Regions from separate parts of the Kitasatospora sp. NPDC088134 genome, predicted to be linked through region 1. Evidence: riboswitches for the same ligand, from Rfam matches in the RefSeq annotation. Region 1 holds a riboswitch; each other region holds the start of a gene.
What was found. A riboswitch is a leader RNA that binds a small molecule or an ion and turns the genes downstream of it on or off. The one in region 1 is predicted to bind thiamine pyrophosphate.
Positions count from the first base shown of each region.

Region 2: another riboswitch for thiamine pyrophosphate. It lies ahead of thiO (glycine oxidase ThiO); the one in region 1 lies ahead of thiC (phosphomethylpyrimidine synthase ThiC).
Region 3: another riboswitch for thiamine pyrophosphate. It lies ahead of ACIOHG_RS13010 (purine-cytosine permease family protein); the one in region 1 lies ahead of thiC (phosphomethylpyrimidine synthase ThiC).

Region 1 is NZ_JBIUTD010000006.1:32,902-42,563, reverse strand. Features, by position in the region: gene ACIOHG_RS11950 (cytochrome P450) at 119-1,192, opposite strand; gene ACIOHG_RS11945 (class I adenylate-forming enzyme family protein) at 1,189-2,649, opposite strand; gene ACIOHG_RS11940 (glycosyltransferase family A protein) at 2,903-3,643, opposite strand; gene ACIOHG_RS11935 (3-oxoacyl-ACP synthase III family protein) at 3,640-4,647, opposite strand; gene ACIOHG_RS11930 (flotillin family protein) at 4,808-6,292, opposite strand; gene ACIOHG_RS11925 (hypothetical protein) at 6,481-6,681, opposite strand; TPP riboswitch at 6,829-6,962, shown strand; gene thiC (phosphomethylpyrimidine synthase ThiC) at 6,958-8,751, shown strand; gene ACIOHG_RS11915 (hypothetical protein) at 8,822-9,361, opposite strand; gene ACIOHG_RS11910 (thiamine biosynthesis protein ThiC) at 9,518-9,662, shown strand, end outside.
Region 2 is NZ_JBIUTD010000003.1:108,364-118,025, reverse strand. Features, by position in the region: gene ACIOHG_RS06370 (phytoene desaturase family protein) at 1-76, shown strand, start outside; gene ACIOHG_RS06365 (hypothetical protein) at 84-803, opposite strand; gene metF (methylenetetrahydrofolate reductase [NAD(P)H]) at 1,310-2,224, opposite strand; gene ACIOHG_RS06355 (polyprenyl synthetase family protein) at 2,441-3,547, shown strand; gene ACIOHG_RS06350 (VanZ family protein) at 3,556-4,218, opposite strand; gene thiE (thiamine phosphate synthase) at 4,267-4,914, opposite strand; gene ACIOHG_RS06340 (Rv2175c family DNA-binding protein) at 4,911-5,276, opposite strand; gene ACIOHG_RS06335 (NAD(P)/FAD-dependent oxidoreductase) at 5,297-6,505, opposite strand; TPP riboswitch at 6,589-6,701, shown strand; gene thiO (glycine oxidase ThiO) at 6,670-7,857, shown strand; gene thiS (sulfur carrier protein ThiS) at 7,854-8,063, shown strand; gene ACIOHG_RS06320 (thiazole synthase) at 8,067-8,858, shown strand; gene ACIOHG_RS06315 (hypothetical protein) at 8,915-9,202, shown strand; gene pknB (Stk1 family PASTA domain-containing Ser/Thr kinase) at 9,267-9,662, shown strand, end outside.
Region 3 is NZ_JBIUTD010000006.1:263,512-273,173, forward strand. Features, by position in the region: gene ACIOHG_RS12980 (bifunctional DNA primase/polymerase) at 139-801, shown strand; gene ACIOHG_RS12985 (DUF5926 family protein) at 1,106-2,083, opposite strand; gene ACIOHG_RS12990 (ATP-binding protein) at 2,151-2,780, opposite strand; gene ACIOHG_RS12995 (glycerophosphodiester phosphodiesterase) at 3,051-3,863, opposite strand; gene ACIOHG_RS13000 (TetR/AcrR family transcriptional regulator) at 4,040-4,699, opposite strand; gene ACIOHG_RS13005 (medium chain dehydrogenase/reductase family protein) at 4,865-5,917, shown strand; gene ACIOHG_RS13010 (purine-cytosine permease family protein) at 6,000-7,361, opposite strand; TPP riboswitch at 7,352-7,503, opposite strand; gene ACIOHG_RS13015 (S1C family serine protease) at 7,748-9,508, shown strand; tRNA gene ACIOHG_RS13020 (tRNA-Ser) at 9,573-9,661, shown strand.

The DNA of each region.
Region 1 (9,662 bases):
CGGTCACCAGCCACTCGGCTCCGCCGTTCCCCGGGCCCCTGGAGCTTCGCTCCCCGGGCCCGGAACGCGAAGCCCGGCGGGCCCGGGACGGAGCTTCGCTCCCCGGGCCGGGCGAAGCTCAGTAGGCCCCTGACGGGGTTCCCCGGAGGGTCAGGAGGCAGGTGCGGTAGGAGGGGAGGGCGCTGCGGGGGTTCGGGGTGGTGCGGTGGAGGCGGGGGTGGTGGGGCGTCAGGGTGGTGAGGAGGGTGGTGAGTTGGGCGCGGGCGAGGGCGGCGCCGGGGCAGGTGTGGGGGCCGAGGCCGAAGGGGGCCCGGGTGGCGAGGGGGTGGTCGGGGGTGTCGCGGTGGGCCTGGGCGGCGTGGCGGGCGACCAGCAGGAGGCGGTCACCGGGGCGCAGGCGGTGGCCGAGGACGGTGGCCTCGGCGGCGGCCGCCCGGGGGAGGACGGGGGAGGCGGCGGTGAGGCGGAGCAGTTCGGCGGCGAGCGCGTCGGGGTCCTGCCGGGCCCGGTCCCACCAGTGGGCGCGGGCGCACCAGGCGACGGCGCGGGGCAGGGCGGCCAGGGTGGTGTTGACGGCGGCGACGGCGAGCATCGCGTCCTGCGGGTCCGGGAGCAGCAGGCGCAGCTGTTCCGCGGCGGCGCGGGCGCGGCGCCGTGCACCGGGCCGGGGGAGTCCGGGCAGGTGGGTGCGGGCGGTCGCGGCGGCGACCCGTTCGGCGGCGCGGGCCAGTTCCAGGGGGTCGGCGGTGCTGCCGGTGAGGGCGGTGGCGGTGGTGCCGGCGAGCAGTCGGACCACCGGGACCAGGTCGACGCGGCCGCCGGTGAGCCGACTGTCGATCAACTGATGCCAGCCGGGCCGCAGTTCGGCGATGCCTTCGCTGCTGAGCAGGTGGCCCAGGGCCCGCCGGGAGGCGCGGTGCTCGGCCCCGCTCTGGTCGAACAGCAGGCCCCCGCCGGTGAGGCGGGCCGCGGTGCCGCCGGTGGTGTGCTCGGCGGTGCGGTCGAGCGGAACCTTGGTGAGGATCTGCCGGTACGCGTCGGGGTGGTGGACCAGGACGGTCCGGCCCAGCCGGAGCAGCGGCCGGTGCCGGGTGGCGGCGAGCAGCGCGAACAGCACCGGGTGGCTGCGCAGGTAGACGGCCCGGTCGGCGCGGCGGGCGGCCCGGCGGGGATCGGTGCGACGGAGCGTCAAAGGGTGCTCCCGGTGGGGTCGGTGGCGAGCCGGTCGGCGCAGTGGCGGGCGGCGGCGGCCCGGTCGGGCTTGCGGGAGCGCCCGGCCAGCGGGACGGGCCCGAGCAGCAGGGCGTCCGGGCGGGCGGAGCCCATCCGGGCCAGCGGCGCGCGCAGGTCGGCGCGCAGGCGCCGGTAGTCGGCCCCGGCCCGGGGCTGGACCAGGGCGACCAGCCGTTCGTCGCCGTCCGGGGCCGGAACGCCCACCAGGACGGCGAGTTCGACCTCCGGCAGGTGCAGGGAGGGCTCGTACAGGCCCGGATAGATGTTCTCGGCGCGGCGCAGCACCATGTCCTTGAGCCGGCCCGCCAGCACGATCCGCCCGTCCGGGTCGAGGGCGGCGCGGTCGCCGGTGCGCACCCACGGGTCCGGGTCCTCGCCGAGGTAGCGGTCGCGGGCGGACGGCCCGGCGAGCAGCAGTTCGCCGTCCGCCCCGAGCCGGGTCCGGATGCCGGGCAGCGGTGTGCCGAGCAGGTCGCCGGGGCCTTCGTGGGCGCTCTTCTCGCGTTCCTCGACGGCGGCCGCCGGGAACAGCTCGGTCAGCGCGTACACCCCCCACGCCTCGCTGGCGCCCGCCTGCTTGGCCCGCCGGAGCAGGGCGGCGTCGGCCGGGGCGGAGCCGGTCCAGACCCGGCCGGTGAGCCTGGTCAGCGGCCGGAGCTGGGGCGGCGTCAGGTAGGTCTCGTCCGGGGCGAGCCGGTCGATCTGCCGTTGCAGCGCGGCGCTCCGGCGGGCGGGCAGTGCGACGGTGGCGCCCGCCGCCAGGGCCGGGACCAGCACGAAGGTCGTCCCGCCCAGCACCAGGCGGCCCGGGCCGGGCCGCACCAGCGCGTCCACCGCGCGCATGCCGGCGGCCAGCGAGGCCCGGGAGTGCACGACGCCGCGCGGGGCGGAGGTGGTCCCCGAGGTGAACACGATCACCGCGTCCCCGTCGCCCTCGTACGGCTTCGGCGGCGGCCCCGGGTGCCCGCCGAGACCCGGGGCGCAGCCCGGCAGGCGCCGGCCGACGGTCGCCACCGGCCCGAGCAGGTGCAGCGGCGGCAGCTCCAGGTGTACGCGGCGGGCCAGCGGGCGGGCCCAGCCGGCCGCGGCCTGCACGGCGGCGTCGGCGAGGATCAGGGCGGGCGGGGCGAGGGCGAGCCGGGCCCGCAGCACGTCCGGCCCCGCCGACGGGTCCAGCACTGCGGCCCGCAGGCCCAGGCGGTGGGCGGCCAGCAGCACGGCGAGAGCCCGCGGGCCGGGCCGGACCGCGACCCCGAGAGTGTCGCCGGGGCGCAGGCCGTGGCGGTGGTGCAGGGCGGCGGCGTACTGGTCGGCGAGGGCGGCCAGCTCACCGCAACGGGCCGGCGCCCCGCCGCTCCCCAGCAGCGCCGGGCGCGGGCCGCCCTCCCGCAGCGTTCGATCGAGCCGGTCCAGCACGAGCAGGTTCCTTTCGCAGCGGGGGTATTCAGGGGGAAACTTTCAGGCAGGCGGGACGGGAGAAAACAGGGGCCCGGGGAACGGCGGGGCCGAGGGGCGATGCGCCGGGACACAGAGGGGCGCTACGGGGCGTCGGCCAAAAGACCTTCGGCCCGAAACGGGGTGGCGCATCGCAGCCCGTGAGACACCTGCCCCTCGGCACCGCCGTTCCCCGGGCCCCTGGAGCTTGGGCCCCCGGCGCTCTCCGCAGGAGTCAGCGGATGTCGACGTCGCGGTGGCCCGCGCCGCGTTCGAGGTACCAGCGGGCGGTGCCGCGGAGGCCGTAGGCGCGGATGCGGCGGGTGGAGTTCTGGACGACCATGTCGGGGCGGTGGACGATCGCGGTGGTGTGCCGGCGGACCCGGTTGATGAAGGTGCGGTCGGTCGGGGAGGGGCGGCGGGGCATGCCGCCGCTGGTGAGGTAGAGGTCGGCGGTGACGGCCATGTTGTTGCCGGCGTGCATCCGGTAGGGCGTCAGGTAGCCGTGGCGGCGGTGGTGCGCGGGGCGGACGCGGCCGAAGAGCGCGCCGAGGGCGACCAGGGCGCGGAAGACGCCGCGGCCGACCGGGCCGTGCTCGTCGCGGCGGGCGGTGACCCGTCCGCAGACCAGGCCGCCGGAGGCGAGCAGGCCGGCCCGGGCGGCGGCGGTCCAGCCGGGTTCGGGGAGGCAGTCGGCGTCGGTGCGGGCGAGCAGGCGGGCGCCGTGGTCGATGGCGTGCCGGAAGCCGGTGTCGACGGCGCTGCCGACGCCCTTCTCGGGTTCGACCAGCAGGTGGACCGGGAACGGGGCGTGCTCGGCGAAGGCGCGGACCCGGTCGCCGGTGGCGTCGGTGGAGCCGTTGTCGACGACGAGGAGGGTGAAGTCGCGGTCGTGCTGGCGGGCCAGGGCGTGCAGGGCGCCGTCGATCCGGGCGGCTTCCTGGTAGGCGGGTACGACCACCCAGAGGGCGGTCACGACTTCTCCCAGACCATGGTGATCAGGCTGACGCCGCCGCCGAGGCCGACCATCAGGACCTTGTCGCCGGGGTTCAACTCGGGCATGATCCGGTCGAGTTGGACGCCTATCGTGGCGGAGGCGAGGTTGCCGAGCTCGGGCACGGTGACCACCAGCTTCTCGGCGGGGACGCCGGTCAGCTCGACGAAGCGCTCCAGGTAGGGCAGCGTCACCTGGTGGACCAGGACGCGCGCGTAGGCGTCCCAGCCGAGGCCGGTGCGGGCGGCGACCCGGGTGAGGATGTCGGCGCCGATCTTCTCGAAGACGCCGCGCAACTCCTTGCCGCCGCCCCGGAAGTAGCTCCACTCGTCGCCGCGCGGGTGCCGGGAGCCGCCGCCGGGGATGCCGCCGACCGCCCAGTGCTCGGAGGCGGTCTCGGTCTCGATGTCGAGGATGCCGCCGCGCTCGACCCGCTCGACGACCACGGCGGCGCCGCCGTCGCCGAAGGTGTAGCCGGCGAAGCCGTCGCGGAACTCGGCGAGGCCGGAGGGGTCGCGGCGCATCGCCCGGCTCGGGGTCTCGCCGGTGACGACCAGGGCCCGGTGGGCGCGGCCGGCCAGGATCATCGCGCGGGCGGTGTCGATGCCGTTGAGGAAGCTGTTGCAGGCGTTGGAGACGTCCAGCGCGTGGGCCCGGGAGCCGAGTTCGGCCTGGACCAGGTGGGCGGTGGCGGGTTCGCAGACGTCCCGGGAGGCGGAGGCGAAGATCAGCAGGTCGAGGTCGGCGGGTTCGAGGCCGCGGGCGGCCAGCGCCCGGCGGCCGGCGGCCAGGGCGAGCGCGGACGGGTGTTCGTCGGGGCCGGCGAAGCGGCGGGTGCGGATGCCGGTGGCCTTCTCGAACATGCCGTCCGGCAGCGGCAGCCGGGAGCCCGCCGCGACCTCCTGCTGGAGCTGCGCGGAGGTGACGGTCTGTCGGGGCAGGGCGGAGCCGACGGCGGTGATACCGATGCGGGGCAGGCTGTCCATGTCTCGATGCTGGCGCGGTGGCGGCCGTTCGGGCGTGAGTACGAGTACTCAGCGCGGGCGGGAAATGTGGAGATCCGCCCGGTGGGGCCTCCACCGGGCGGATCGGTCGGCGCTCCCGACGGGGCGTCGTGGTGCGGAACGGCCCGTCAGGAGCGGCCGGTCACTCGGAGTCGGTGCTCTGGACCGGGATGACCTGGGCCACCGGGGCCGGGGCCTTCGCGGGCTCGGCCGGGGCGTCCGGGGTCATCGAGTTGAGCAGCTGGCGGGCCAGGCCGAGGCCGGTGCCGCCCATGGTGAGGGCCTTGGCGAACATCTCGGACATGCCCTCGGCGCCGTTCAGCAGCACCATGTGCTCGACGTTGCCGAACGCGTCGGCGCCGGCCCGGACGATGGCGGGCCAGTTCTCGGCGAGCTGCTGGGCGACCACCGCCTCCTGGTTCTCGGCCAGCGCCGCGGCGCGGGCCTTGATGCCCTCGGCCTCGGCGAGGCCCTTGGCCCGGGTGGCCTCGGCCTCGGCGAGGCCCTTGGCGCGGGACGCCTCGGCCTCGGCGAGGCCCTTGGCGGCCTCGGCGGCGGCCTGCGCCTCACCGGTGGCGCGGGTGGCCTCGGCGGCGGCCAGACCGCGGGCCCGGGTGGCCTCGGCCTCGGCGGCCGCGGCCACCTTGACCCGGTTGGCCTCGGCGGCGGTCTTCAGCTCGGTCTCCCGGGACAGCGCCTCGGCGGCGGAGATCCGGGCGTCACGGTCGGCCTCGGCCTTGGTGCGGGTCTCGTAGGCGCGGGCGTCGGCGGGCTTGCGGACGTCGACCTGGAGCTGCTGCTCCTTGCGGCGCGCCTCCAGCTCGGCGACCTTGGTCTCCTGGACCACCACCTCCTGCCGGGCGGCGGCCTGGGCGAGCGGTCCGGCCTGCATGGCGCGGGCCGCCGCAGTGTCCATCTCGGCCTGGTAACCGGCCTGCTGGATACCGGAGTTGCGCGTCGCCTCGGCCTTCCGGGCGAACGCCTCCTGCTCGGCCTCGGTGGCCCGGCGGTCGGCCTCGGCGGCCGCGATCCGGGCGTCCCGCTGGACGGCGGCGGCGTGCGGCGCGGCCAGGTTGGTGATGTAGCCGGTCGGGTCCAGGATCTCCTGGATCTGCAGCGAGTCGATGATCAGGCCGAGCTTCTCCATCTCGATGCCCGAGGCGGAGCGGGTCTCGCCGGTGAGGCGCTCGCGGTCGCGGATCATGTCCTCGACGGTCAGCCCGCCGACGATGGAGCGCAGGTGGCCGGCGAACACGTTGTGCACCCGGTGGCCCATCATCTTCTGCTGGTCCAGGAAACGGCGGGCGGCGTTGGCGATGGACGCGTTGTCGTCGCCCACCTTGAAGATCACCACGCCCTTGACGTGCACCGGGATGCCCTGCGACGTCACGCACTCGACGTCCAGCGCGGCCTCGTTGAGGTCCAGCGACAGCCGGCGCACCACCTGCATGCCGGGGATCACCAGGGTGCCCCGGCCGGTGACGACCCGGAAGCCGAGCCCCTCACCGTGCTTGGAACCGGAGATGACCAGGGCCTCGTTGGGCTCGGCCACCCGCCACATGAGTTTGAACAGCACGATCAGTGCGACGAGGCCAGCGACGGCTCCGCCGACAATGCCGATCAGCATCGGCAATCTCCCCCTTCAGGGCACACCGGTTCCGTGGCTGCGCTTCGGTCGTGCAGGATGGCGCGGAATCCGGTGGCAGCCCGCATTCTGCGCCTGTCCCGATCGCGGTGGAAGAGGGAACGCCGGTGTCGACCGTCACCGTCTCGAAACAGCTGGACGGCCTCAACCGTTCGCATGCTGACGGAGGCTCAGAGCGGCGCGACGTAGACCGTGCGCGGTGGCTGGTACTCGACCACGACCACCATCGAGCCGGGCTCCAGCCGCTCGCCCGGGACGGCGAGGTACGCCAGGAACGCCTCGGTGCCCTGCCGCTCCGGGATGTGCACCATCACCTCGCCGACCAGCCCGGCGCCGATCCGCCCCGTCACCCGCCCCGTCAGCCCGATCATCCGGGCCATTCTCCCACGTCGACCGGGTGGCGAACAGCTCGGCGGCGCGCGGGAGTTGCGCCTCCGGCGCATGGCGGGGCCAGGGACGCGCCCTGGACCGGGCGGGCCCGGTGCCCTACGGTGAGCGACGGACGCAGGCGGCGAACGCCTGCGCGGAACGGGAGCTCGGAGCACCGGGCTGAGAGGGCGCTGACGGTACGCGGGCCCGCGTACCACCTGCTGCGCCGACCGCAGGAACCTGACCGGGTAATGCCGGCGTAGGGAGTTGAAGGTCGCATGACCGCATTTGCCGAAGACACGTCTGCCCACCAGTCGGCCGCCACCGGCTACCCCACCCCGGCCTGGCGCAAGGCGTACCGCCGGGGCAGCCGCCCCGACCTGCTGGTCCCCTACCGCGAGGTCCGGCTCACCAACGGCGGGACCGTCCCGCTGTACGACACCTCCGGGCCGTACACCGACCCCGCCGTCCCCACCGACGTGCGGCGCGGACTGCCCGCGCTGCGCGACCCGTGGATCAGGCAGCGCGGGGACGTCGAGGAGTACGAGGGCCGCGAGGCCCGCCCCGAGGACGACGGGATCAAGCACACCGCGCCGCGCGGCGGCGACCTGCGCAACCTGGACGCGGTCTTCCCCGGCCGGCCGCGCCGCCCGCTGCGCGCCCGGGACGGCGTCGCCGTCACCCAGCTCGGCTACGCCAAGCGCGGCCTGGTCACCCCCGAGATGGAGTTCGTCGCGCTCCGGGAGGGCCTGGAACCGGAGTTCGTCCGCGAGCAGGTGGCGCGCGGCCGGGCCGTCATCCCGGTCAACGTGAACCACCCCGAGGTCGAGCCGGCCATCATCGGCACCGACTTCCTGGTGAAGATCAACGCCAACATCGGCAACTCGGCGGTCACCTCCTCGATCGAGGAGGAGGTGGAGAAGATGACCTGGGCCACCCGCTGGGGCGCCGACACCGTCATGGACCTCTCCACCGGCCGCAACATCCACACCACCCGCGAGTGGATCCTGCGCAACTCCCCCGTCCCGATCGGCACCGTCCCGCTCTACCAGGCGCTGGAGAAGGTCGACGGCCGGGCCGAGGAGCTCAGCTGGGAGGTCTACCGGGACACCGTGGTTGAGCAGTGCGAGCAGGGCGTCGACTACATGACGGTGCACGCCGGCGTGCTGCTGCGCTACGTCCCGCTCACCGCCCGGCGCAAGACCGGCATCGTCTCGCGCGGCGGCTCGATCATGGCCGCCTGGTGCCTGGCGCACCATCAGGAGAACTTCCTCCACACCCACTTCGAGGAGCTCTGCGACCTGCTGCGCGCCTACGACGTCACCTTCTCGCTCGGTGACGGCCTGCGGCCCGGCTCGATCGCCGACGCCAACGACGAGGCGCAGTTCGCCGAACTCACCACGCTGGGCGAGCTGGGCCGGATCGCCCGGGCCAAGGACGTCCAGGTGATGATCGAGGGCCCCGGGCACGTCCCGATGCACAAGATCCGCGAGAACATGGACCTGCAGAAGGAGATCTGCGACGAGGCCCCGTTCTACACCCTCGGCCCGCTGACCACCGACGTCGCGCCCGGCTACGACCACATCACCTCGGGCATCGGCGCCGCGATGATCGCCTGGTGGGGCACCGCGATGCTCTGCTACGTCACCCCGAAGGAACACCTCGGCCTGCCCGACCGGGACGACGTGAAGACCGGCGTCATCACCTACAAGATCGCCGCCCACGCCGCCGACCTCGCCAAGGGCCACCCCGGCGCGCAGGCCTGGGACGACGCGCTCTCCGACGCCCGCTTCGAGTTCCGCTGGGAGGACCAGTTCAACCTGGCCCTCGACCCGGAGACCGCCCGCGACTTCCACGACGAGACCCTCCCCGCCGAGCCCGCCAAGACCGCGCACTTCTGCTCCATGTGCGGCCCCAAGTTCTGCTCGATGAAGATCAGTAAAAGCATCATGGACACCTACGGCGACGACATGGCCGTGACCAGCGACGATGAGGCCGAAGCCGGCATGAAGGCCAAGTCCGAGGAGTTCGCTGCCAACGGCAACCGGGTCTACCTCCCGCTGGCCGACTGACGGAACGGCTCGCAGCAGCGCCCGCACCGGGAAGGAGGAGGGGGCCTTCCCGGTGCGGGCGCTCGGCCCGTCAGGCGTTGGCGGCCGACGAGGTCTCTCCTGGGGCCAGCTCGTCCTGGGCGACTCCTTGAAGGAAGTCATACCTCTCGGCATAGAACCGGCCAAGCTCCCGGATCTCGGGATCGGCACTGCTCAGTGCTCGCTGGACGATCTCCTGCAGCAGGGGCCATGCCTGGATACGTGCAGCCAGACTGGCGAGGCATCCGTATTCGTATGCGTCCTCGCTGTCCAGGTGTTGCCGGACAAGGGGTGTAAGCGCAGGCATCAACTTGTCGTGCGAGATGTGGTCGATCGCCTCGACAGCCCATCGATGGGTTCGGTCGGAGATGACCAGACACACCAACTCCGGCAGGAGATCCAGTGTGTCTCGGGAGAGTCCGTCCAGGTGGCGCAGAGCTGTTGTCTGACCCCAGCCGCGCTCACGGAGCGCATCTCGTAGGACACCTGTGGAGTCGGTGGCGTTCTGGTAGAACTCGGCCTGCACGCGGTTGAGCTCGCGGCGAGCAGAAACGACAGCGGCCCACAGTTCTTGATCGGACGGACTCGTCACAGGTCTGCCTCTGGCTTGGGCCCGGCCATGGAGACGGCGGGCGAACATTCGAGTGGACACCGTCAAGGAGCGTGATCTTCTGCCCGATGATGCCTCACAGGGCGGTCCTGGGGCGATATCCACGGATGTGCTGGTTGGGGGCTGACGTTGTCGTCGATGAAGGTCTCCCAGCAGATCCGCGACGAGCACGGTGACGGATCGTCGGCCGTGGCCACCGAGTTCGACGCCGACGCCCTGGCCGGCATGGCCGAGAAGTCGGCGGAGTTCGCGGCCCAGGGCAACCGGGTCTACCTGCCGCTGA
Region 2 (9,662 bases), on a different contig from region 1:
CGCCCACCCCGGCGGCGGCCTGGCCCGGGTCGGGATGTCCGCCTCGATCACCGCGGGCCTGCTCGGCCCGGCCTGACGGTGCGTCAGTACTGCTGCTGGTAGTACCAGTTCTGCTGCTGTTGCTGGTCCTGGGCCGGGCCCGGCTGCTCGGGGATGTACGGCTGCTGCTGCGGGTACTGGTACTGCTGCTGGCCGTACGGGTCCTGGTAGCCGGGCTGCGCGTACGGGTCCTGGTACTGGTAGACCGGCTGGCCGTACTGGTCGTAGCCGATCAGCTGCGGCTGCGCGACCCACTGCTGCGGCTGGACGTACTCCTGCTGGACGTACCCCTGCTGGACGACCGGCGCCTCCTCGTACACGCCCGCGTCCAGCTCCTGGAACTCCTGGTACGCGTACGGCAGTTCGTCGAGCGGCTGGTCCTCGACCGGCCCGACCTCGCCGACCGGCTCCACCGCGGCGGCCTCCTCGGCCACCACCGCGGCCCCGCCGGTCGCGGCCGCCAGCAGCGGCACCCGGGCCAGCGGACCGGGCAGGCTCCCGTCGGCCCGGCGCAGCGACCGGCCGACCGGGCGGCCGCGCTTCACCGAGGCGGTCACCATCGCCTGCCCCACCGCGAAGGCGCCCGCGCCCACCGCTATCACCGCCACCGAGGACATCGCCATCCCCAGCACCACGCCCAGGAACCCGCCCAGCGCCACCGCCCGCCAGTGCAACGCGGCCCGGTTCTGCAACAGCAACTCGGCCGTCAGCCAGACCGCGACCACCCCCAGCGCGCCATAGAGGAGCAGGTACCCGACGCCCATCCCGCCACCTCCGTCACCGCACAGTTGCGGGCGACTGTACAGCCTCCGGCCGAACACCACCTCATCCCCGACCGCCCCGCCACCCGGCAGCCCCCACCCCGGCCCAGAGCCACCGCCAACCCCAAGCCGGGGCCCCCTCAACACCCGGCCGCAGGCCGCCCCCGATCAGCCCACCGCAGGCGAAACCCCCGCCCACCGAGCCCACGACGCCCGCCGCAGACCGGGGCAACCCACACCGCACCCGGCCGCAGGCCGAAGGCTCCTGCCCCCGACCAGCCCGCCGCAGGCGAAATCCCAGCCCCGCCGGAAGCACCGACCGCCAAACCCAGGGCGCCCACCGCAGAGCGAGCATCCATCGCCCCCACCGGCCCGCCGGAGGCGAAACCCTCCACCCCAGCTGCCCGCCGCAGGCCGGGGCGCCCGCAACAGCCGGCCGCGGGCCGAACACCCCTCGCCCCGATCAGCCCGCCGCAGGCGAAACCCCCGGAAGCCCGCCGCAGGCGGGGTCAACGCTGGTGGAGGCCCAGGTTCTGGTAGATCTCCAGGGTGGAGGTGGAGTGGTTGAGGGTGATGAAGTGCAGGCCCGGGGCGCCCTCCGCGAGGAGCCTTTCGGCCATGGCCGTCGCGTGTTCCAGGCCCACCGCGCGGACGGCGGCCGGGTCTTCGGCGGCGGCTTCGAGGCGGCGCCGGAACTCGGGCGGGAAGTCCGAGCCGCAGAGCTGCGGGAAGCGCACCAGCTGGCGGATGTTGGTGACCGGCATGATCTCCGGGATGATCGGCGTCGCGCAGCCGGCCGCGGCGACCCGGTCGCGCAGCCGCAGGTAGTCCTCGACCTCGAAGAACATCTGGGTGATGGCGTAGTCCGCGCCGGCCCGGCACTTGGCGACGAAGTGCCGGATGTCCTCGTCCCAGTTCTCGGAGCGCGGGTGCATCTGCGGGAACGCGGCCACCCCGACGCAGAAGTCGCCGATGCCCTTGATGAGTTCGACCAACTGGTAGGCGTAGTCGACGCCCTCGGGGTGCCGGACCCACTCGCCCATCGGGTCGCCGGGCGGGTCGCCGCGCACCGCGAGGACGTTGCGCACGCCCTGGTCCGCGTACTGGCCGATGATGTTGCGCAGTTCGGCGGTCGAGTGGTCGACGGCGGTGAGGTGGGCGACCGGCGTCAGCGTCGTCTCGGTGGCGATCCGGCCGACCAGGTCGACGGTGCGGCCGCGCGAGGAGCCGCCCGCGCCGTAGGTCATGCAGACGAAGTTCGGTTCCAGGCACTCGACCCGGCGGATCGCGTCCCAGAGCTTGCGCTCGCCCTCCTCGCCGCGGGGCGGCATGAACTCGAAGGAGAAGGAGCGGTCGCCTGCCGCCAGCAGGTCGCGCACGGTCTGTGCGCGGTCGCTTCTGGTGGAGGGAATGCCGAGTGCCATGCAGGCAGGTTAGCCGTCGGCGGCGCGGCCCGGACAAACGGCGTCCAGCCCGTGAGACACCGGATGAGATCCCGCCACTCCCCCGCCGAACTGCCCGAACAGCTGGACGAACGACCGGGCGAACGGCTGGACGGGGCGCGGGCGGGCCCGACGGCGGGCCGGGGCACCCGATCGGGCGCGTTAGTCTGACTGTCAGCCCACGATCCGGAGTTCCAGGTGCCCTCCTCCATCCGCCTTCCCCGCAACCCCGTCGACGCGGAGGACGTGCGCGACCGCGTCAACACCGCGCTCGGCACCTTCATGGCCGAGCGGACCGCCCTGCTCTCCGGCATCTCCGACCAGCTCGGGCCGGTCGCCGACGCGCTGCGCGACTTCCTGCTGGACGGCGGCAAGCGGCTGCGGCCCGCGTTCTGCTACTGGGGCTGGCGGGCGGCCGGCGGCGCGGCCGACGACCCCGGCATCGAACGGGCGGCCGCCGCGCTGGAACTGCTGCAGGCGAGCGCCCTGGTGCACGACGACCTGATGGACCGCAGCGACACCCGCCGCGGCCTGCCCGCCGTCCACCGCCGCTTCGAGAACCTGCACCGGGCCAGCGGCTGGCGCGGCGACCGCGAGCAGTACGGGACCTCGGCCGCCGTGCTGCTCGGCGACCTGCTGCTGATCTGGTGCGACGAGCTGTTCCACCGCTCGGGGCTGTCGGCGGCGGCCGTCTCGGCCGCGAAGCCGGCCTTCGACCTGATGCGCACCGAGGTGATGCTCGGTCAGTACCTGGACGTGCTGGAGCCGGTCGCCGGGGACTCCGCCGACGCCGGGGCGCTCGACCGGGCCCGGACGGTGCTGCACTACAAGTCGGCGAAGTACACCATCGAGCGGCCGCTCCAGGTCGGCGCGCTGCTGGCCGGTGCCGGCCCCGACCTGGTGGACGCCCTGGGCGCGTTCGGCCTGCCGCTCGGCGAGGCGTTCCAGCTCCGCGACGACCTGCTCGGCGTCTTCGGCGACCCGGCCGTCACCGGCAAGCCCGCCGGGGACGACCTGCGCGAGGGCAAGCGCACCCTGCTGGTCGCCCACGCGATGCGCGGCCTCTCCCCCGCCGACGCCCGCCGCCTGGACACCCGGCTCGGCGCCCCGGACCTCACCCCGGACGAGATCGCCGACCTGGGCGCGCTGATCACCCGCAGCGGCGCCCCGGCCGCCGTCGAGGCCCGGATCGACGCGCTGCTGGCCGAGTCGATGGCCGCGCTGGCCGCCGCCCCGCTCGCGGACGCCGCCGCCCGCGCGGCGCTCGGGGCGCTGGCCGACGCGGCGACCGTCCGCACGTACTGACCGCGGCCTCAGGCCGCCGGACGGCGCCACCAGCGGCGCGTGGCCAGGGCCGCCAGCGCCGCCCCGGCCGCGTTCAGCAGCACGTCGTCGACCGAGGAGACCCGGTCCAGCCGCAGCACGTACTGGGCGGTCTCCACCAGCACCGAGCAGGCCGCGCCGAGCGCCAGCACCCGCCACACCGAGGCGAGCGCGGCGAACCGGACCGGGACGAGGGCGCCGAGCGCGGCGAACACCAGCAGGTTGCCGACGATCTGCGCCACCGCGGTGGCGGGCGGCCCGGCGGCGACGATCTCCGCGAGGTCGTGCAGCGGCACCAGGTTGACCCGGCGGCGCGGACCGCCCGGGTCGGCGCCCGGCAGCAGGATCATCCACACCCACGGCACCGTCCCGTAGACCGTGCCGACCTCGGCCAGCGCCGAACGCCGCGCCCACCCGGGCTGGACCCCGGCCGCCCGCCGCCGCGCGGCCAGCGCCCGCGCCGTCAGCGCGGCCAACGGCAGGGCGGCCACGGTCAGGAACACGATGCCGTTGGCCGTCCCCGTCCAGCCGTGCCACCCGGCGTGGTGCAGCGGCCGCTGGGCGAGGAAGGCGACGGCCGCCGCCCCGAGCAGTACGGGGGCGAGCAGCACGATCCGGCGGGCCCGGCGGGCGGGCGTGGCGATGGACTCCATGCCTGCACGGAGTGCGGTCGGGAACCGTGCGGTTCCCGACCGGGCGGCCTACCGCAGCCGGCGGGCCAGTTCGGCCGCCGCCGCGCCCGGGTCCTCGGCGGCGGTGATCGCGCGGACCACCACGACCCGGGTCGCGCCCGCGTCCAGGACCTGCTGGAGGTTGCCGAGGTCGACGCCGCCGATGGCGAACCAGGGGCGTTCCGGCCGGGCCGCGGCGGCGTACCGGACCAGGTCGAGCCCGGGCGCGTGGCGGCCGGGCTTGGTGGGGGTGGGCCAGACCGGGCCGGTGCAGAAGTAGTCGACGCCGGGTTCGGCGATCGCGGTGTCGACCTCGTCCTCGGCGTGGCAGGAGCGCCCGATCAGCACGTCCTCGCCGAGGATCCGGCGGGCGACGGGCACCGGCAGGTCGTCCTGGCCGAGGTGCAGCACGTCGGGCCGGGCACCGTACGCGACGTCGGCCCGGTCGTTGACGGCGAGCAGCTTGCCGTGCCGGCGCGCGGCGTCCGCGAAGACCTCCAGGTACGCCAGCTCCTGCTTGGCCTCCAGGCCCTTGTCGCGGAGCTGGACGATGTCGACACCGCCCGCCAGCACCGCGTCCAGGAACTCCGGCAGGTCGCCCTGCGCGCGGCGGGCGTCGGTGCAGAGGTAGAGCCGCGCGTCGGCGAGCCGCTGACGGGCCGTCGGCCGGGCAGTCACAGGGCCAGGGCCTGGGCGCGGCGCTTGACCTCGGTGCCGCGGTTCTCGCGCAGGGCCTGGATCGGGGTGCCGGGGAGGGACGCGTCCTCGGTGAACATCCACTCCAGGATCTCCTCGTCGGAGAAGCCGCAGTCGCGGAGCACCGTGAGGGTGCTGGCCAGGTGCTTGACCAGGCCGTCGTCCTCGATGAAGTCGGCGGGCACCTGCAGGGAGTTGTTCTCGCCGCGCCGGACCGCCAGCAGGGTGCGGGCGCGCACCATGTCGCGGATCTCGGTGATCACCACCCCCCAGCGCTCGGCGATGTCGGGGAGGTACACCCACGCGGGGACCAGGGCGTCAGTCTTGGGATCAATCGTGCTCACGGCCCCAGCCTACCCAGGTGCTAGCCCACGGCCGCCTTCAGCGGGACGGCCGGGTCGGCGGCGCGGGCCGGGTCGAGCACCGTAGCGCGCTCGATCAGCCGCCGCCCCTGGGCCAGGTCGCGCGGCCGGTCGACGGCGAGCACCGCGACCGGCGCGCCCGCGCGCAGCCAGAGCACCGTCCAGGCGGGGTCGGACGGGGAGCCGCGCCAGAGCAGGTGGTCGGCCCCGGCGTGCCGGCCGGCGTACTGGACGGTGCGGCCGAACTGCTCGGACCAGAAGTACGGGACGGGGTCGTAGGGGGCGTCCAGGGTGCCGAGCACGGAGGCGGCGACGGCGCCGCCGGAGTGCAGGGCGTGGTCCCAGTGCTGGACGGCGATCCGGGCGCCGCCGAGCCGGGCGGAGGGGTAGGAGACGCAGTCGCCGGCCGCCCAGACGCCGGGCAGCGCGGTGCGCAGCCGGTCGTCGACGGGGACGGTGCCCTCGGGGTCGAGGGCGAGCGGGCCGCCGGTGAGCCAGTCGGTGGCGGGGCGGGCGCCGATGCCGACCACCACCTCGTCGGCGGGCAGGTGGGTGCCGTCGGCGAGCAGCACCCCGCCGTCGGCGGCCCCGGCGACGGTGGCACCGCAGCGCAGGTCGACCCCGGCGGCGGCGTACCAGTCGGCCATCAGGGCGCCGAGTTCGGCGGGCAGCGCGCCGGCCAGCGGGGTCGCGGCGGCCTCGACCACGGTGACCTCGCAGCCGAGGGCGCGGGCGACGGTGGCGGTCTCGGCGCCGATCCAGCCCGCGCCGACCAGCACGACCCTCCGCCCGGGGGCGAGCGCGGCGCGCAGGGCCAGGGCGTCGTCGACGGTGCGCAGGGTGCGGGCGCCGGGCAGGCCGGGGAGGGTGCGCGGCTCGGCGCCGGTGGCGATCACCAGGGCCTGGTACGGGAGTTCGCCGCCGTCGGTGTGCAGCAGGCCGGGGTCCAGGCCGGTGGCGCGGCGGCCGGGCAGGAGGTCGACGTCCAGGCCGGCCCAGTCGATCTCGAAGGCGGTGCTGTCGGCCTTGCCGAGCAGGACGTCCTTGGAGAGCGGGGGGCGGTCGTAGGGCGGGTGGGGTTCGTCGCCGAGCAGGGCGATCGGGCCCCGCCAGCCGCCCTGCCGCAGGTTCAGCGCGGCCTGCGCGCCCGCCATGCCCGCTCCGACCACGACGGCCCGGTCCGTTGTCCTCAGCTCAGCCACGGCGCCCACCCTACCGAGCGGGGCCCGCCGCAGGCAGGCGTCCTCAGGCCGGAATCGGGCCGGAATCGGCGCGGCGTTAAGGTGGAGGGGAGTCACTTGATCACGGGAGCCCGGCGCACCGGGCTGAGAGGCGGGCTGCGGCGGCCCGCGACCGTCCGAACCTGATCCGGGTCATGCCGGCGAAGGGAGAAGAAGCCGCTGTGGCACATTCCGACGTGCTCGTGGTCGGCGGGGGGATCATCGGGCTGGGCGTGGCCTGGCGCGCCGCGCAGCGCGGCCTGTCGGTCGCGGTGGCGGACCCGTCGCCGGGCGGCGGGGCGGCGCAGGTCGCCGCGGGGATGCTCGCCCCGGTGACCGAACTGCAGTACGGCGAGGAGCCGTTGCTGCGGCTGGGCATGGTGTCCAACCGGCGGTACGCGGCCTTCGCGGCCGAGCTGACCGAGCTGACGGGGCTGGACACCGGCTACCGGGCGACCGGCACCCTGGCGGTGGCGCTGGATGCCGACGACCGGGCCGAGCTGCGTGAACTGCACGCCTTCCAGGCCCGGTTGGGCCTGTCCTCGGAGTGGCTGACCGGCCGCGAGTGCCGCCGGCTGGAGCCGATGCTGGCCCCGGGCGTGCGCGGCGGCCTGCACGTCGCCGACGACCACCAGGTGGACGGCCGCCGGCTGGCCGCCGCGCTGGTGGCGGCCTGCGAGCGGCTCGGGGTGGCCTTCCACCGGGCCGCGGCCGCCGAGCTGCTGACCACCGCCGGGCGGGCCGGGGAGGTCCGGGCCACCGGCGTCCGGCTGTCGACCGGCGTCGAGCTGTCCGCCGGGTGCACGGTGCTGGCCGCGGGCGCCCGCAGCCACCTGCTGCCGGGCCTGCCGGCCGGGGTACTGCCGGCGATCCGCCCGGTCAAGGGCCAGGTGCTGCGGCTGCGGGTGCCGCCCCGGTACGCGCCCTTCCTGTCCCGCAACGTCCGCGCGGTGGTGCGCGGGCAGCACATCTACCTGGTGCCGCGCGCCGACGGCGAGCTGGTGGTCGGCGCGACCACCGAGGAGCAGGGCCACGACACCACCGTGACGGCCGGCGGGGTCTACGAGCTGCTCCGGGACGCCCACGAACTGGTGCCCGGGATCACCGAGTTGGAGCTGGCGGAGACGGGCGCGGGGCTGCGCCCGGGCTCCCCCGACAACGCACCGCTGCTCGGCCCGACCGCGCTGCCCGGGCTGGCCGCCGCCACCGGGCACCACCGCAACGGCGTGCTGCTCACCCCGGTCACCGCCGACCTGCTCGCCGACTACCTGGCCACCGGCGAACTGCCCGCCCTGGCCGCCGACTTCACCCCCCACCGCTTCCGCACCGAGGTCCCCGCATGAACCCCATCACGCTGACCGTCAACGGCGAGCCGCGCACGCTGCCCGCCGCCACCACCCTCGACACCGTGGTCGCCGAGGTGTCGGCCGCCCCCACCGGGATCGCCGCCGCTGTCAACGAGGCGGTGGTGCCGCGCAGTTCGTGGTCCGGCACGGTGCTCGGCGCGGGCGACCGGGTCGAGATCCTCACCGCCGTCCAGGGGGGCTGACCGATGGCCGAGGACGTGCTCACCATCGCCGGCACCGCGTTCGGCTCCCGGCTGATCATGGGCACCGGCGGCGCCCCCAGCCTGGAGGTGCTGGAGCAGGCCCTGCTGGCCTCCGGCACCGAGCTGACCACGGTGGCGATGCGCCGGGTGGACACCGCCACCCAGGGGTCGGTGCTGGACGTGCTGACCCGCAACGGCATCCGGGTACTGCCGAACACGGCCGGCTGCTACACCGCGGGCGAGGCCGTGCTGACCGCCCGACTGGCCCGCGAGGCGCTCGGCACGGACTGGGTCAAGCTGGAGGTGATCGCCGACGAGCGGACCCTGCTGCCCGACCCGATCGAGCTGCTGGACGCCGCCGAGACCCTGGTGGACGACGGCTTCACCGTGCTGCCGTACACCAACGACGACCCGGTGCTGGCCCGCAAGCTGGAGGACGTCGGCTGCGCGGCGATCATGCCGCTGGGCTCGCCGATCGGCTCCGGCCTGGGCATCCGCAACCCGCACAACTTCCAGCTGATCGTGGAGGCCGCCAACGTCCCGGTGGTGCTGGACGCGGGCGCGGGCACCGCCAGCGACGTCGCGCTGGCGATGGAGCTGGGCTGCTCGGCGGTGATGCTGGCCTCCGCCGTCACCCGGGCCCAGGAGCCGGTGCTGATGGCCGCCTCGATGCGGCTGGCCGTCGAGGCGGGCCGCCTCGCCCACCGGGCCGGCCGCATCCCGCGCCGCTACTACGCCGAGGCGTCCTCCCCCGTCGCCGGCCTCGCCGACACCCGCGAGCGCCCCGCGTTCTGACCCCCGCCGAACCGCCCGGCCCCTCCGGCGCGTCCTCGCCCCCGGAGGGGATGCGGATGGGGACGGACGGACGCGCCGGCGGGGACCTCGCGGCGGCGGCGCTGTGGTGGGGCCCGGTGCTGCTGCTGGACGGGTGGCTGCTGGTGCGGACCGGCGGCCGGGTCGGCGTGCTGCTGGTCCCGGTGCTGCTCGGCGCCGCGATCGGGGCAGCGGCCGCCCGCGCCGGCACGCCCCCGGCCGTCCGGCTCCGCCGGTCCGGTCTCGGCGCGCTGCTCGCGCACGGCCTGCTGCTGGCCGCGCTGCTCACCGCCCTGACCCTGCACCCGCCGCGCGTCCTGTGGTGAGCCGCCCGACACCCGCCCCCTCCCGGCCCGGGAACCGCCCGGCCCCTACACTCCTCTGGTGGACATGACCATCGACGATCCCCTGTACGGCGTGCTGCTGGACGGCCGCTACCGGGTCGAGCAGCGGATCGCCGTCGGTGGCATGTCGACGGTCTACCGGGGCACCGACACCCGGCTGGACCGGACGGTCGCGCTGAAGGTGATGCACCCCTCGCTGGTGGGGGACGCCGACTTCACGGCCCGTTTCATCCGGGAGGCGAAGGCGGTGGCCCGGCTGGCGCACCCGAACGTGGTGAACGTGCTGGACCAGGGCGCCGACCCGCACGCGGTGTTCATGGCGATGGAGTACGTCCCCGGCCGGAACCTGCGCGACGTGCTGCGCGACCGCGGGGCGCTGTCGGTGCGGGCCGCGCTGGACGTGCTGGAACCGGTGCTGGCGGCGCTGGGCGCGGCGCACCGG
Region 3 (9,662 bases), 230 kb from region 1:
CGCACCGCGGCCCGCGCCGATCGGACCGGTCACCCGGCCGCAGCCGGTCATGCCGAGCACGTCGAACACATCGAGTACGTCGAACACATCGAGTACGTCGAGCACGCCGACCCCGGACGCGGAAAGGAACGAGCCGCCATGCGCCCACCTCGCCGAGAGCCGCTGTCCGAGCGGGTGGTCCAGTGGATGCCGGGGCGCCGGTCCCGGACGCTGGTGCTGGCCGCCGCCCTGCAGGCCGCCGTCGGCTGCGGCTGGCCGGTGGTGCCGGGCGCCCGCCCGCTGCGCGGCGCGTCCGGGCCGTGCTCCTGCGCCGACCGGGTCTGCGCGACGCCCGGCGCGCACCCGTGCGACCCGCCGCTGGAGGCGGCCACCACCGATCCGCGGATGGTGCGCTGGTGGTGGGAGCGCCGGTCGCCGGGCGCGCCCGTGCTGGCGGCGACCGGACGGGCGCTGGGCGCGGTGAGCCTGCCCCGCCCGGCCGGGCCGTGGCTGCTGCGGCACCTGGACGAGATCGGCGTCCCCTACGGGCCGGTGCTCGGCACGCCGGGCCGGTTCGTGCTGCTGACCGCCCCCTACACGCTGCCGGAGCTCGGCGCGCTGCTGGCCGAACGGCCCTGGGTGCCCGGGGTGCTGCGCTACCACGGGCCGGGCGGCTACCTGGTGCTGCCGCCCTCGCGGACGGGCGCGGGCCCGGTGCACTGGGTGCGCCGGCCGGGCCCCGGGCGGCCCTGGCTGCCGGAGGTCGGGACGCTGCTCGGCGGGATGATCACCGCGAGCGCGGTGGTGCTCCCGCGGCGCTGACCAGGTATTTGATGATGCCCCGTCAGAAAGTCGGTACGGTACGGCCCGTAACGAGAAATGTCCGACCGCTGGCGACGGGGGATGCACCAGCGGTCGGACTGTTCAAACAGTAACAAAGATCCGGCTCCGCGCCAATTTGTCCACGCCGAAAGGCCCTTGGGAACTCCCGGAGGGGCCCCGGGGGAGCCCCGGAGAATCCCGGTGGCGCGGCGGAAATGTGACGCGGATCACTTCCCGGAACCCTTCCCTGAACGCTTCCCGGATCCCGGTGGAGCGCTTTCCGGCCGGTTCCGGCGGATTCCGGTCAGTTCAGGGTGATCTGACGGCTCACCAGGTTCGCCCGGGCCCGGCGCTCCTCCGCGGTCAGCGGCGCGGGCGCGGCCAGCACCTCGGCCAGCTTGGCGGCGAACTCCGCGGCCGGCTTCTCCACCTCGGCGGCGGCCATGTCCACCGGCAGGTCCCAGACCGGCACCGTCAAGCCGTGCGCCCGGAACGAGCCGACCAGCTTGGTGCCCTCGCCCAGCGAGCTCTCACCGGCCGCCGACAGCCGGGCCAGCGCGTCCAGCAACTGCTCCTCGGGGACGGTCATCACCCAGCGCAGGTGGTTCTTGTCCGGGGTGCCGCACCAGTACGCCGAGTCCACCCCGGCCAGCTTCTCGGTCGGGATCGCGGAGGCGTTCGCCCGCTCCAGCGAGGCCGCCACCTCGCCGGTCGCCGCCTCGGCGTCCTCCAGCCAGAACTCGAAGCCGGTGAACACCTCGGGCGTGAACTCCGCCGTGGTGTCCAGCAGTTCCTGCAGGCGTCGGCCACCCGGCGTGGTCCGGCGGGCCGGCACCGGGGTGCCCGGCTCGGTGGCCAGCGCCAGCTCCAGCGCGTCCGCCAGGTCACGGCTCAGGTCGCCCGAGGAGGACTGGGTCTGCAGGCCCAGCAGGATCGAGCCGTCGGCCCGCCGCAGCGCCGGCCAGGCCAGCGGCAGCACCGTCGCCAGCGTCACCGACGGCACCTCGCCGACGGCCTCCTCGGCCACGCCCGCCGCCAGCTTCAGCGGCACCGTGGCGGCCGGCACCAGCTCGCGCAGCGCCACCCAGTCCGCCTCGCCCGGCAGGCCCTCGAACGGACGGTGCACCAACTCCTGCACCGCGTGGGCCGCCTGGCGGCCGTGACAGGCCTTGTACCGGCGGCCCGAACCGCACGGGCACGCCTCGCGCGCCCCGACGACCGGGACCTCGCCCTCGACGGCGGTGGACTGGCTGGGCTGCTTCTTCGCGGCCTTCTTGGCCATGGTGCGGCTCTCCCGGGGAGGTCGGACGGGTTGCACCCGGCAGCCTACTTCGCCCGCGCCGCCCCGCTCAGGCGCTCCGGCGCCGCCCGCCGCCCACGACCTGCCCGAACGCCGGCAGCTCCGCCCACACCGTCACCTGACCGGGTGCGTGCCGCACGCCCCAGTCCCGCGCCAGCTGCCCGACGATGTTCAACCCCCGCCCGCCGTGCGCCGTCACCGACGGCCCGGCCGGCACCGGACGGGTGCTCGCCCCGCCGTCCGTCACCTCCAGGGTCAGCAGGCCGTCGCCGCGCATCCGCCAACTCACCAGCACCGTACCGGGATCGTCGTCCCCGCCCGCCGGGCCGTAGCCGTCGGACCAGATCGCCGCCGCCGTGCCTGTTGCTGCTCCGTCCGCTGCTCCGCCTGTCGCTCCGTCAGTCTGCTTGCCCTGCTCACCGGGCTCACCCGGCCCGTTCGGCTCGCCCGGCTCGTCCGCGAGGCGCAAGGGTCTGGCGTGCCGACAGGAATTGCTGAGCAGTTCGGAGAGGATCAACACCGCGTCGTCAATCACCGGATCGGGTATCGCGCGGTCGCCGAGATCACGGCGCAGCCTCCGCCGGGCTGCCGAAACACTGGCCGGACCGTGCGGAACGGCCATGGCCGATGAGGACGACCCGGCCTGAACTGGCACAGCTCGTGCCACCATCAACGCCACCCCCGGACCTCCTTCAGGCTTCTGCCGAGGGATGGATGCCCGCAGGTAATGCGTCGGAAACGGACGTTCGACGATCCGATGGCGGCATTAACGACATCCGTGCGGACCGGAGGCAAAAGGTGAGGCGTCTCTCACGTTCTGTTGTGGTGATCCATGGGAAAGGGCGCGCGGAAATACCCCGTTCGGTATTTCTGTCGCGCGATTGGGTGCGGGGGCGGCCCGGTGCGGGGCCTGCGGGGCTGGGCGTGGGCGGTCGGGGCGCGGGGACGGTCAGCGGCCGAGCTGGGCCAGGACGTCGGCCGGGCGGTTGGTGATCAGGGCCTCCACGCCCAGTTCCAGGCAGAGTTCGACGTCCTCGGGGCGGTCCACCGTCCACACGTGCACCCGGTGCCCGGCCCGGCGCAGTGCCGTCACCAGACCCGGGTCGCGGCGCACCAGGTCGATGCCCGGGCCGGCGATCGCGGCGCCGCCGGGCAGCGCGCGGGTGCGGCCGAGCACCGGCAGCCGGCGCTCCCACAGGTACACCCGGGGCACCGCCGGGGCGGCCCGCCGGACCCGGTGCAGGGCCAGCTCGGAGAAGCTCATCACCCGCACCGTCGACTCCTCGGGGGAGGCCGGCAGCAGGTTGAACCGCCCCAGCATGCGCAGGAGTTCGGACTCCACCCGGCCCGCGTAGCGCACCGGGTGCTTGGTCTCGATCGCCAGCTCCACCCGCCGACCGGCGTCCGCGACCAGCTCCAGCAGCCGCTCCAGGGTGAGCACCGGGCTGGGCTCCGGCTGCTCCGGGTGCTTCCACGAACCGAAGTCCAACCGGGAGAGTTGAGCCAGCGTCATCGCCGACACCACGCCCTGGCCGTCCGAGGTCCGGCGCACCGTACGGTCGTGCACGCACACCAGCTGCCCGTCGGCGGTGACCCGGACGTCGCACTCCAGCCCGTCCGCGCCCTCCGCCAGGGCCCGCAGGTACGCCTGCTCGGTGTGTTCCGGCAGGGCCGCCGAGGAGCCCCGGTGGGCGATCACCTTCACCGCGGAACGGTCGATCGGGGCGTTCGGCGCGGTCGCGGCGCTGTGCTGGGTGTTCACGCCGTCCACCCTACGAGGGCCGGGATGTCGCCCGGCTTCCGGCACGGCGACATCCCGGTGAACACCTGCGTCCCCGCTCTCCGGGGGTGGGCGGTTCGGGGTGGGCGGTTTGTGAGTGGGCGGTTCGGGGGTGTCGGGGTTGGCGGTTCGCGGGTGGGCGGTTCGGGGGCGTGCGGTCAGATCCGGGCGAGCGCCTCGGCCTCGGCGGTGTAGAGCAGTTCCGGGTCCAGGCCCATGCCGGTGAAGTGGCCGGCCAGTTCCAGCGAGAGCACGCCGTGCAGCCTGGTCCAGAACGCCAGCGCCCGGCGCAGCTCGTGGGCGCTGGCCCGGCGCGGACCGGCCCAGTCGTGCCGGCCGCCCAGGTGGGAGTAGAGCCGGGCGTCGGCCCGGCCCGGGTCGACCGGCGGCTGCTGGTGCCGGGCGGCGGCGTCCAGCAGGGCGGACATGGTGGCGGCGGCGAGCTCGGTGGTCTCCGGCGGGGCGTGGTAGCCCGGGACGGGGGTGCCGTACAGCAGGAAGTAGCGCTGCGGATCGGCCAGCGCCCACTCGCGCAGCGCCCGGGCCAGCTCGGGCAGGTCACCGCCCTGACCGGCCCGGGCGCCCAGCACCTCGGCCAGGCTGCGGTAGCCGTCGGTGATCAGCTCGGTGATCAGCTCGTCCCGGTTGGCGAAGTAGCGGTAGAGGGCCGGGCCGCTGACGCCCATCCGCTTGGCGATCGCGTTCAGCGACAGCGCGGAGGCGCCCGCCTCGGCGATCTGGGCGCGGGCGTGCCGCTTGACCTCCTCGCGGACCTGGGTGCGGTAGCGCTCCCGCGGGGTGCCGGTCTCCGTCTCCATGGGGGTGCCCCTTCACTGCCGTGTTGGTGTCACGCGTTCGTCAGATGTCCTCACTTCCGTTAGACCATATCACTGTTGTTGTTGACTCTCACGAAAGCGTGATGCTAGAACTTGAAGAGTTAGAGGGTCTAACAGAAGCGAGAGCTTCTATCGAAAGGAAGTGCCATGAACCACGGACCCGACCACCGCGCCCCCGGGCAGCTCGTCGAGATCGTCCTCCCCGGCCTGGTCGAACCGGAGGGCCTGCTGGTGCGCCGCTCCGCCGTCCCCGCCCCGGGGCCGGGGCAGGTGCTGGTCGCCGTCGAGGCCACCGGCGTCTCCTTCGCCGAACAGCAGATGCGCCGCGGCCGCTACTACGACCAGCCGCCGTTCCCGTTCGTCCCGGGCTACGACCTGGTCGGCCGGATCACCGCCACCGGCCCGGGCACCGACCCCGCCCTGACGGGCCGCCGGATCGCCGCGCTCACCAAGACCGGCGGCTGGGCCAGCCACGTCCTGCTCGACCCGGCCGACACCGTGCCCGTCCCGGACAGCCTCGACCCGGCCGAGGCGGAGACCGCCGTCGTCAACGGCATCACCGCCCACCAGATGCTGCACCGCCACGCAAAGGTCCGGGCCGGGCAGACCGTCCTGGTGCACGGCGCGGGCGGCGGCGTCGGCCAGCTCCTCGCCCAACTCGCCCGCGCCGCCGGCGCCGAGGTGATCGGCACCGCCTCCCCGCGCCACCACGACGCGCTGCGCGCCCTCGGCGTCACCCCCGTCGACTACCGGACCGGTGACGTCCCCGCCCAGGTCCGCCGCCTCGCCCCCGGCGGGGTGGACGCCGTCTTCGACCACGTCGGCCTCCGCAGCGCGGTCGACTCCTGGCACCTGCTCGCCCCCGGCGGCACCCTGATCGCCTACGGCAGCGCCGCCACCCGCGACGACACCGGCTCCAAGCAGTGGCCGGTGCTCAAGCTGCTGGCCCGCACCTGGTGGTGGAACGCCCTGCCGAACGGCCGCCGCGCCCGCTTCTACAACATCTGGGCGGGCCGGGCGCTCGGCCGCGACCGCTTCCGGGCCCGGCTGCGCGCCGACCTCACCGCCGTCCTGGACGCCGTCCGGCGCGGCGAGATCACCGCGCCGCTGGCCGCCCGCCTCCCGCTCACCGACGCCGCCGAGGCGCTCCGCCTCGCCGAGTCCGGCACCGTCACCGGCAAGGTCGTACTGATCCCCTGAGCTCCTGAGTGTCCCGAGCTCCCGAGCTCCTGAGCTCCTGAGCCCTTGAGCCCTTGAGCCCTTGAGCCCGCTCGCCCCGGGGTCAGACCTTCCGGCCGCCGCCCAGCGCCGCCACCGCGAGGGTGACCAGTGCCGCGACCAGGAACGAGAACAGCGAGGCCGAGCTCCACGCCTGCGGGGTGAAGTGCACGGCCTGCTGCAGGTCCGACCAGCGGCCGGTCCACCAGTCGCCGATCTTCGACGGCGCCAGGAACTGGTACACCGCGAAGCCGACCGCCCACGGCAGCAGCATCACCCAGCGCGCGGGCGCGTCCTGCGACAGGTCCCAGCCGCGCCGGCCCGCACCGAGGAAGTAGTCCACCGCCAGCACCGCGAACAGCGGCACGAACACCGACCCGATCAGGCCCAGGAACCCGTAGTACGAGTCGGTGAACTCCTTGATCCGCAGCGCCAGCACCGTCACCAGCACGCCGATCCCGCCGGTCAGCACCCGCCGGTCGGCCCGCGGCCACAGGTTGTGGATCGACATCGCGGTCGAGTACACGTTGGCGAACGACTGGTCCGACTCGCGCAGCACCAGCACCAGCAGGAACGCCCAGCCCGCGGCCACCCCGGTGAACGACTCGAAGATCCGGTTCGCGTCGCCGCCCGACTGCAGCAGCGCCACCACGCCCAGCACGTAGCACCACACCTGGGCCACCGTGTAGCCGGAGAACGTCCCCCAGAACGCCTTCGCCGAGCTGCGCGCGTGCCGGGTGTAGTCCGCGGCCAGCGGCACGAAGGAGATCGACACCGCGATCACCGCGTCCGTCGCGGCCAGGAAGCCGTCCCAGTTGCCCGCGCCCGGGTCCGGGAAGCCCTGCCGGGCGAACTGGACGGTGAAGTACACCATCGCCACGCCGACCGCGACCGCCACGTACTTGCGCAGCACCGCGATCGCGCCCAGCGGCCAGATCGTCAGCACCGTGGTCAGCACGCCCGCCAGCAGCACGAACAGCCAGCGCCAACCCTCGGTGCCGGTCACCGTCTGGGCACCCCAGGCGATCACCGTCAGCTCGTACACGCCCCAGCCGACGCACTGCAGGATGTTCAGCACCGTCGGCACGTACGACAGCCGGGTGCCGAACAGGCCGCGCAGCACCGCCATCGCCGGCGCACCGGTGCGGGCGCCCACCAGGGCGGCCACCGCCAGCATCGCGGTGCCGATCGCGGTGCCCGCCACGATCGCCGTGACCGCGGCGGTGAACCCCAGCTCGTGACCCTGCTCGCCCAGCACCGTCGCGGCACTGGTGAACCCGATCAGGCTCACCCCGAGGTTCGCCCAGAGCGCGAACAGCGCCCGGAAGTCCAGGGTGCGCGGCGGGGCCGTGTCGAGGGTCAGCGGGGCCTCGGCACGCGCCTCGGCGCCATGATCGGAAATTGGGGCAGACGGAACAGCCGTCATGGCCGATACTCCCTACGCCGGCATTACCCGGACAGGTTCCGGCGGTCAGCGCCCCCTCGACCGCGGTGGCGTCACCGCCATGGCCTACGGTCGAACCGGCGCACTCTCAGCCTGGTTGGTCCAAGCTCCCGCGACGTTCTTCGGTTTACAGGAGCGAAAGGCTAGCCCCCGGACGGGGGAACGCCAAGGCCGGGGGGTCGGACGTCCGCATCGCGGGACCACTTGTGTGCATGTCAGAGCGGCCTAAGGCTTCTCATGATTTCTTCAGGGGCCCGCTTACGGTGTCCGAATCCGGCATAGGAAAAACTGTGCTCCGAGGTTGCGACCGCGCCGGGCGCGCCGCCGCGGTCCGCAGTCCAAGGTCTTGTCAGCGATGGAGGTCGTCCGTGAGCACCGAGCACGCGAGTGGTACCACCCCGCCGGAGAAGGGCCCCGAGCCCACCGGCACCGAGGCGGTGGCCGCCGGCTCCGCCACGCCCGCGCCGGCTCCCGCCTACCTCGACGCGCCGCCGCCGGCCGTCCCCGCGTCCCCGGCCGTCCCTGTCTCCCCGCCCGCGCCGGCCCCGGCGGTGCCCGCCGCACCGGCCACTGCAGCTGCTCCCGCAGCTCCCGCTGCTCCTGCTGCGCCGCGTCCGGACGAGACCATCCAGCTCGGCAAGGTGCCGGCCGCGGTCCCGGACGACGCCCCGCCGCCGTTCCAGAACCCGTACGGCACGCCCGCCGCCCCGGCCAACCCGTTCGCGGCTCCGGCGCCCGCCGCCGCTGCGGCCCCCGGCCACGACGCGCCGACGGCCGTCGCCCCGGCGGTACCGGCCGCTCCGGTCCCGTTCGCCCAGGACGGCGGCCCGGCCGGGCCCGGCGCGCACGGCGGCTACGGCGGGCCCGAGCAGCCGCACCACCCGTTCGGCGCCGGCCACCCGGTCGGCGGCTGGGGCAACCCGTCCGGCCTCGAACCGGTCGGCGGCGCGGGCGGGCCGGGCGCGCCCTGGGGCGTCCCGCAGCCGGGGGCCGGCGGCCCGGACAAGGGCAAGCGCGGCAAGCTGATCGGGCTGGTCGCGGCCGTCGCGCTGGTCGCGGGCCTGATCGGCGGGGCGATCGGCGCGTCCGTGGCGGACCGCAACGACACCTCCAGTGCCGGGACCAGCCACAACAGCACCACCGTCACGGTCGGCAACACCCACCAGAACCTGGACCGGGCCCCGGAGTCCGTCGCCGGGATCGCGGCCAAGGCGCTGCCGTCGACCGTCACCATCAAGGCCCAGGGCTCCAGCGAGTCCGGCACCGGCACCGGGTTCGTCTTCGACACCGAGGGCCACATCCTGACCAACAACCACGTGGTCGCACCGGCCGCCAAGGGCGGCAAGCTCACCGTCAAGTTCTCCGACGGCTCCTCGTACGACGCCTCGGTGGTCGGCCGGGCCGAGGGCTACGACGTCGCGGTGATCAAGCTCGACAAGCCCCCGACGGGGAAGCTCAACCCGCTCCCGCTCGGCGACTCCGACAAGGTCGCCATCGGCGACGCCACCATCGCCATCGGTGCCCCGTACGGCCTCGAAGGCACCGTCACCACCGGCATCATCTCGGCCAAGGACCGCCCGGTCGCCTCCGGTGACGAGACCGGCGCGCAGGCCTCCTACATGAACGCCCTGCAGACCGACGCCTCGATCAACCCGGGCAACTCCGGCGGGCCGCTGCTGGACGCCTCCGGCTCGGTGATCGGCATCAACTCGGCGATCCAGTCCAACACCAGCGGCAACGGCCGGGCCGGCTCGATCGGCCTCGGCTTCGCCATCCCGATCAACCAGGCCAAGTGGGTCGCCCAGACCCTGATCAAGGACGGCATGCCGGTCTACGCGATCCTCGGCGTCCTGCGCAACGACGACTACCGCGGCGACGGCGCCCAGATCGCCACCGCCGCCGTCCGCGACACCCCGGCCGTCACCCCGGGCGGCCCCGCCGACCAGGCCGGCCTCAAGGCCGGCGACGTCATCACCAAGCTCGGCGGCATCGCCATCGACAGCGGCCCGACCCTGGTCAGCGAGATCTGGACCCACAAGCCCGGCGAGAAGGTCGAGGTCGAGTACACCCGCGACGGCAAGCCCGCCAAGACCACCGTCACCCTCGGCGAACGCAAGGGCGACAACTGACAGTCCCCCACCCGAAACGGTGTGCACCGAACCCGCCCCGACCCGTTAGGCTGACCCCCACCGAGGAGGGTTGCCCGAGCGGCCTAAGGGAACAGTCTTGAAAACTGTCGTGGCCTCTGGTCACCGTGGGTTCAAATCCCACACCCTCCGCCAG